Rhodovastum atsumiense: one gene and its partner. The protein of the gene in region 1 interacts with the protein of each later gene in a pairwise test. Links are inferred from orthologs where the notes say so. Each region holds a gene or a part of one and is shown in the gene's direction. Other genes may lie near its edges.

Region 1 (3,194 bases):
GCCTTCAGGCCGAAGACGATGTTTTCGGCAACGTTCAGATGCGGGAACAGCGCATAGGACTGGAACACCATCGCAACACCGCGCTGCGCCGGCGGCAGGGCGGTGACGTCGCGCCCGCCGATTTCCACCCGTCCGTCGCTCGCCTGTTCCAGGCCGGCGACGATGCGCAGGCATGTGGTCTTGCCGCAGCCCGACGGGCCGAGCAGCACGCAGAAACTGCCGGCCGCGACGTGCAATGACGCGGCATCGAGCGCGGTGACGGCGCCGAAACGACGGCTCACGCCATGCAACCGCACGGACGCGCCGGCAGGCCCGCCCGGGGCGGCGCGGGAGATGGGGGGCTCGGTGATCATTTTCCTTGTCCACCGATAGCGGCGCCGGTGGCGCAGGGCATGTGTCAGTTTGATGATTTCAGCAGTCTTGCCCCCTGCCCTCGCGCGTGCTTGTTGCCTGGACCATGGCATGGAGCGGCAGATGCGGGTGATCGGGCTGACCGGCGGGATCGGCATGGGCAAGTCCACCGCCGCCACCGCCTTCCGGCGCGCCCATATCCCGGTCTTCGACGCCGACGCCACCGTGCACCGGCTGCAGGCCCCGGGCGGGCGGGCGTTGCGCGCCATCGCCGCGACCTTTCCCCGGGCCGTCCGCACCGACGCGCGCGACCGCCCGGTGCTGGACCGTGCCGCCCTGCGTGACATCGCCCTCGCCGATCCGGGGGCATTGCGGCGGCTGGAGCAGATCCTGCATCCGATGGTATACGAAGAGGCACGTGCCTTCCTTGCCCGCGCCCGCCGTGCCAGGGCCCGGATCGCGGTGCTGGACATCCCGTTGCTGTTCGAGACGGGGGGTAGGATCCGCACCGACCTGGTGCTGGTGGTGTCCGCCCCCGCTTCGGTGCAGATCAACCGGGTGGCGCGGCGCCGCCGCATGGACCCGGCGCAGGTGCGCGCGGTGCTGGCGCGGCAGATGCCCGATGCCGAGAAGCGCCGCCGCGCCGATGTGGTAGTGCGGACCGGGCTTTCGAAACATCATGCGTTGCGAGCGATCCGGCGCCTGATCAGGAGACTTCGCGGATGACCCGTTCAGTTCTGTTCGACACCGAGACCACCGGCCTCAACCCGCTGAGCGGCGACCGCGTGATCGAGGTCGCCGCCCTGGAGCTGATCAACGACCTGCCCACCGGCCAGCATTATCACACCCTGATCCACCCCGAGCGCGACATCCCGGAAGAAGCGGCGCGCGTGCACGGCATCACCCTCGACAAGCTCGTGGGCAAGCCGCGCTTCGCCGAGATCGCCGACGCACTGCTGGACTTCCTCGGTGACGGCCCGCTGGTTGCGCACAATGCGCCGTTCGACTTCGGCTTCCTCAACGCCGAGTTCGCGCGCCTCGGCCGGCCGGCGCTGGCGATGGAGCGCATGGTGGATACGCTGGCGCTGGCCAAGGCCCGCTTCCCTGGCATGCCGAACAGTCTGGACGCGCTGTGCCGGCGCTTCGACATCGACCTGTCCGAACGCACGACGCACAACGCCCTGCTGGACTGCCGGCTGCTGGCCGAGGTCTATGTCGAGCTGACCGGGGGCCGTCAACGCGGCTTGTCGCTGGCAGACGCGGGACAGGCGACGATGCCGGTGGCCGTCTACGACGCGGTCGGCCCCCGCTCGCCCCGGATCATCACGCCGAACGAAGCGGAACTGGCGGCCCATGCGACGTTCCTGGGCAAGCTCAAGGAACCGATCTGGACCACGCCCTAGCCGTCCTTTGGCGTAGGGCGGACGCAGTCCACCAACGCAAGCCAGCCACCTTGCGGAAGCTTGCGTCGGCGGATGACGCTGCGCTTATCCGCCCTACGCCTTCCAACGCTACCTGCTGCCGCGACTCCAAAGATTGAGCGCCCGCAGCAAGGTCGGCACGAACAACAACGTCGCAATCAACGTGCAGCCGAGGCTGAGCATCAGCAGGTCGCCCATGCTGGCCGTGCCCGGATGGGCGCTGAGCGCGAGCGAGCCGAAGGCCGTGCCGGTGGTCAGCGCGGAGAAGATGATCGCGCGGGCCGTCGCGGTGCCGAGGAAGCGGTCGGCGCCGGCGCGCCAGTTCATCACGAAGTAGATGTTGAACGACACGCCCACGCCCAGCAGCAGCGGCAGGGCGATGATGTTGGCGAAGTTCAGCGGCAGCTGCCAGACGGTCGCGCCGACCACGGTCATCAGCGCCGCCAGCAGCAGCGGCGCCATCACCAGCAGCACGTCGATCACGCGCCGCAGCACCAGGGCCAGGATGATGGCGATCGCCCCCAGGGCGAGGAGTGCCGCCGAGCGGAAGGCTCCGACGATGGTGGTGGCGCTGCCGACGATGGTCACCGCCGAGCCGGCCGCTTCCGGGGCGATGCCCTGAACCTCGGCCACGAAGGCGTGCAGCCCGACGGAATCGCGGGCCTGGGCGCGCGGCAGCACCTGCACCCGCGCGCGCCCGTCCGGCAGGCGCCAGTCGCGCGCGATGTCCTGCGGGATCGAGGCCAGAGTGACCGGCTTCGCGTCGAGCGCGGTGCGCAGCCGCCCGAGTTGCAGCGGCAAATAGCGGGTGAGCGCCGCGTCGGTTTCCAGCAGCACCGGATCGGGGGCGGCCACCAGCCGGCGCAACGCCTCCACGATCCCCGGCACCGGCGTGTCGGGGGCCTTGGCGGCGGCGCGTTCCAGGTTGGACAGGGCAGCCTTGGCCGCAAGGCGGAGGTCGGCGGCGGAGACCGGGGCGGCCGGGGAGCGCGGCGCCAGGGTCGCGGTCAGGATGCTGGCGGCATCGGCGATCACCGCCAGCTTGGCCGGCTGGTTTTCTGGCACCAGGCTGGACAGCGTCAGCGCGTCCTCCACCAGCGGCAGCTTGCGCAGCTTCACTGCCAGCGCGTCGGCCTCGGCCTGGGAGGGGGCGATGATGTCGATGGTGTAGGGGTTGGTCAGCGGCGATTCCATCAGGTCCGAGAGCGTGCGCATCGCCTCGGTGTGCGGGTTCTTGGTGTGCAGCGGGTCGGAATCGAAGGCCAGCCGCGGCAGCAGCACCGCGCCCGCCACCGCGAGCGCGGCGAAGATCGCCAGCACCGGACCGCGCCGGCGCACCAGTTGCGTCTCCAGCAGGCCGGCCCAGGCGAAGCCGATCTCGGCCTGCTCGCCGCGCGGGCGGAACAGCGCCAGGGCGGCGGG
Region 2 (4,273 bases), 4.1 Mb from region 1 along the record:
CGGTGTTCGAGCAGTTATTGCAGACGGTGCGTGCCCAAGGCGTGGCGGCGTTGATCGCGACCCACAACCCGGATCTGGCGGCCCGCATGGACCGGACGGTGACGCTGCGCGACGGGCAGGTGGCGCCGAGTTAAGGTCGGCCGGCGTAGGGCGGATGAGCGCAGCGTCATCCGCCATCGCGATGCACCACGAGGTAGCCGGCCTGCGTTGGCGGACCTGCGTCCGCCCTACATCTTCGCGCTACAGGGCAAAAATGGGTTCCAAGGGCGAAGCCCTTGGCCAGGTGCAGGGGCGGCGCCCCGCGCGCGGCTTTCCCGGACTCATGCTTTCGCCGTAAAAGGCGGCCATGCCGCACGCTGATTTCGTTCACCTCCGGGTCCATTCCGCCTATTCGCTCAGCGAGGGCGCGATCAAGGCCGACAAGCTCGCCGTGCTCGCCAAGGAGGCGTTGATGCCGGCGGTGGCGATCACCGATTCCGGCAACATGTTCGGCGCGCTGGAGTTTTCCCAGTACTGCTCGGGCAAGGGCGTCCAGCCGATCATCGGTTGCCAGATCGCCATCACCCGCGAGGACAACCCGCGCCTGCCGCCGGACCCGGTCGTGCTGCTGGCCCAGAATGCCGAGGGCTATGCCAATCTGCAGCGCCTGTCCTCGGCCGGCTTCATGGAGACCGATCCCAGCCTGAAGCCGCAATTGGCGCTCTCGCGCGTATGCGAGCGCGCGGATGGGCTGATCCTGTTGACCGGCGGCACCAACGGCCCGATCGCGCGGCTGCTCGCCGAGGGCCAGAAGGGCGAGGCCGAACGCCTGCTCGCCCGGCTGACCGAAGCCTTCCCCGACCGCACGGTGATGGAACTGCACCGGCACGGCCTGCCGGTCGAGCGTGCCATCGAGCCGGGCCTGATCGCGCTGGCCGATGCCGCGGGCGTGCCGCTGGTCGCCACCAACGATTGCTTCTTCGCCAAGCCCGAGATGTACGAGGCGCATGACGCGCTGCTCTGCATCGCCGAGGGCCGGCTGTTGTCCGAGCGCGACCGTCGCCGCGTCACCCCGGAACACTGGTTCAAGCCGGCCAAGGTGATGCGGGCGCTGTTCGCCGACCTGCCGGAAGCCTGCGACAACACGCTCGCCATCGCCCGGCGTTGCGCGGTGATGGCGGAGACGCGCAAGCCGCTGCTGCCGGTCTGCCCGAAGGTCCGTCCCGGCCGCACCGAGGAAGAGACGGTGCGGGCCATGGCCACCGAGGGGCTGGAACGGCGGCTCGATGCCATGCGGGCCGACGATGAAACCCGCACGCGCTATCGCGAGCGCCTGGCCTATGAGCTCGACGTCATCGCCAAGATGGGCTTCCCGGGCTACTTCCTGATCGTCGCCGACTTCATCCAGTGGGCGAAGGCGCACGGCATTCCGGTGGGGCCGGGGCGCGGTTCCGGTGCCGGCTCGGTCGCCGCCTGGGCGCTGACCATCACCGACCTCGATCCGCTGCGCTTCCATCTGCTGTTCGAGCGGTTCCTCAACCCGGAACGCGTGTCGATGCCGGACTTCGACATCGACTTCTGCCAGGACCGCCGCGACGAGGTGATCACCTATGTGCGCGGCGAGTACGGCGCCGATCGTGTCGCCCAGATCATCACCTTCGGAAAGCTGCAGGCGCGCGCGGCGGTGCGTGACGTCGGGCGTGTGCTCGGCCTGCCATTCGGCCAGGTCAACAAGGTCGCCGAGCTGATCCCGAACAACCCGGCCAAGCCGGTGACGCTGCAGCAGGCCATCGACGGCGAGCCGAAGCTGCAGCAGATGCGCCAGGACGACGAAGCGGTGCGCCGCCTGCTGGAAATCGCGCTGCAGGTCGAGGGGCTATACCGTCACGCCAGCACCCATGCGGCGGGCGTGGTGATCGGTGACCGCACGCTGACCGAGCTGGTGCCGATCTACCGCGATCCGAAATCCGATTTCCTGGTCACGCAATTCTCCATGAAATACGTGGAGCAGGCGGGGCTGGTGAAGTTCGACTTCCTCGGGCTGACGACGCTGACCATCCTGCAGCGGGCGGTGGGGTTCCTGCATGCGCGCGGCATCGAGGTCGATCTGGCGCATCTGCCACTCGATGACGCGCCGACCTACGACATGCTGCAGCGTGGCGATGCCGGCGGGGTGTTCCAGTTCGAAAGCCAGGGCATGCGGGACGTGCTGCGGCAGATGCGTCCCGACCGGTTCGAGGACCTGATCGCCGCGGTGGCGCTGTACCGTCCCGGCCCGATGGCCAATATCCCGGCCTATTGCCAGCGCAAGCAGGGCGAGAAATGGGAGGCGCCGCACCCGGAGATCCGCGACATCCTGGAAGAGACCTACGGTATCATGGTCTACCAGGAACAGGTGATGCAGATCGCCCAGAAGATGGCGGGGTACAGCCTCGGCGGCGCCGACCTGCTGCGCCGCGCCATGGGCAAGAAGATCCGCGCCGAGATGGAGAAGCAGCGCGAGATCTTCGTCACCGGCTCCACCGGGCGCGGCATTCCGGCGGAGAAGGCCGAAGAGGTGTTCGACCTCATGGCCAAGTTCGCCGACTATGGCTTCAACAAATCCCACGCGGCTGCCTATGCGCTGGTGGCCTATCAAACGGCCTGGCTGAAGGCGAACCATCCGGTGGCCTTCCTGGCCGCTTGCATGTCGCTTGCCATCAACAACACCGACAAGCTGGCGGCGCTGCGGCAGGAAGCGACACGGCTGGGCATTCGCGTTTTGCCGCCCGACATCAACCGCTCCGGCCCTGACTTCACGCTGGAGGATGATGCCGAGGGCAAGCTGTGCATCCGCTATGCGCTGGCGGCGGTGAAGAAGGTCGGCATGGCGGCGATGCAGGCGGTGGTGGCCGCGCGCGGCGACCGTGACTTCGCTGATCTGGCGGATTTTGCCGCCCGCATCGACCCGAAGCACCTGAACCGGATGCAGTTGGAAAACCTGGTGCGGGCCGGTGCCTTCGACAGCCTGGACAAGGTTCGTGCCCGTGTCTTTGGCGCTGCCGAGATGATCCTGCGCCGGGCGCAGTCCACGGCGGAGGAGCGTGACAGCGGCCAGATCGGCCTGTTCGGCGGTGGCGGCAAGGCCGAGCGCCTGCGCCTGCCGGACGTAGCGGAATGGGATCCGATGGACCGGCTCGGCTACGAGGCCGATGCGATTGGTTTCCATCTGACCGCGCATCCGCTGGATGCTTATGCGGCGGCGCTGCGGCGCCTGGGGGCGGTGCCGAGCAATCAGTTGGAACAGCGGGCTCAGGCCGGGGCGGCGCGGGTCAAGGTGGCTGGGACCGTCATCGGCAGCAAGGAGCGCATCACCCGCACCGGCAGCCGCATGGCGTGGATCAGGCTATCGGATGGTGGCGGCTCCTACGAAGTCACCTTCTTCTCCGAGGTATTGGCACGGGGGAGGGAGTTGCTTGCGGCCGGCAGTGCCGTGCTGGTGACGGCGGATATTCGCCTGGAAGGCGAGGCATTACGGATCACCGCGCATGATGTGGCGCCGTTGGATGCCGCCGCGGCGCAGGCGGGGGCGGGGATGCGGGTCTGGCTGAGCGAGACGGGGGCCGTGCCGCATATCCGGGCGCTGCTGGAGCGCGAGGGCAAGGGCAAGGGCCGGGTCGTGCTGGTGCCAAGGCTCGATGATTCGCAGGACGTGGAGATCACCTTGCCGGGTGGCTTCAACGTCAATCCGCGTCTGTCCCAGGCGATGAAGGGTGTCGCTGGCGTCGAACGGGTCGAGGATCTTTAGGAATGGGATCCAAGGGCCTTGCGGCCCTTGGCGGAGGTCCAGGAGGCAGAGCCTCCTGGTGAGCGGTCCGAGGTCTCAGTACGATCCCAGTACCAGGTTGCTGGGCGCGCCGGCGACAAAGTTCTCGATATTATCGATCAATTGGTCGGCGAGTGTTTGCTGGGCTTCGTCGCTGGCCCAGGCGACATGTGGCGTCAGGATCACGTTGGGCCGCCGTGCCAGTCGCATGATGACGCTGTCGGCCGGCGGTGGTTCGGGCGAGGTCACATCGATGCCGGCGCCGCTGATCAGGCCCTCGTCGAGGGCGTGTTCGAGGTCTTCCTCCACGACCAGTCCGCCGCGCGCGGTATTGATCAGCAATGGCCGGCGCTTCATCTGGCGGAATTCGGTCATGCCGATCAGGTTGCGTGTCTGCGGCGTCAGCGGGCAGTGCAGGGTGATGATGTCGCTGGTCTCCAGGACCTCGTCCCAGGGCGTATAGAGCGGCCCCAGGCCGCTGACGCCCTT

What was found.
Region 2: the proteins of dnaQ (region 1) and dnaE interact in binary tests that used the Escherichia coli proteins (3 or more experiments, as listed by UniProt). The link is inferred for Rhodovastum atsumiense from one-to-one orthologs.

What each region holds. Positions count from the first base shown.
Region 1 is NZ_OW485601.1:2,057,791-2,060,984, forward strand. The notes cover bases 27-2,913. They hold dnaQ (DNA polymerase III subunit epsilon), read left to right. Parts: upstream 27-1,073; coding sequence 1,074-1,754; downstream 1,755-2,913. Other genes in these bases: NBY65_RS09330 (ABC transporter ATP-binding protein), read right to left, coding at 27-353; coaE (dephospho-CoA kinase), read left to right, coding at 475-1,077; NBY65_RS09345 (MMPL family transporter), read right to left, coding at 1,863-2,913. In the rest of the region: more of NBY65_RS09330, read right to left, coding at 1-26; more of NBY65_RS09345, read right to left, coding at 2,914-3,194. UniProt on the Escherichia coli protein: DNA polymerase III is a complex, multichain enzyme responsible for most of the replicative synthesis in bacteria. The epsilon subunit contain the editing function and is a proofreading 3'-5' exonuclease.
Region 2 is NZ_OW485601.1:6,196,327-6,200,599, reverse strand. What follows is about bases 1-3,966. They hold dnaE (DNA polymerase III subunit alpha), read left to right. Parts: upstream 1-346; coding sequence 347-3,766; downstream 3,767-3,966. Other genes in these bases: NBY65_RS27915 (D-2-hydroxyacid dehydrogenase), read right to left, coding at 3,842-3,966; NBY65_RS27925 (ABC transporter ATP-binding protein), read left to right, coding at 1-134. In the rest of the region: more of NBY65_RS27915, read right to left, coding at 3,967-4,273. UniProt on the Escherichia coli protein: DNA polymerase III is a complex, multichain enzyme responsible for most of the replicative synthesis in bacteria. This DNA polymerase also exhibits 3' to 5' exonuclease activity. The alpha chain is the DNA polymerase catalytic subunit.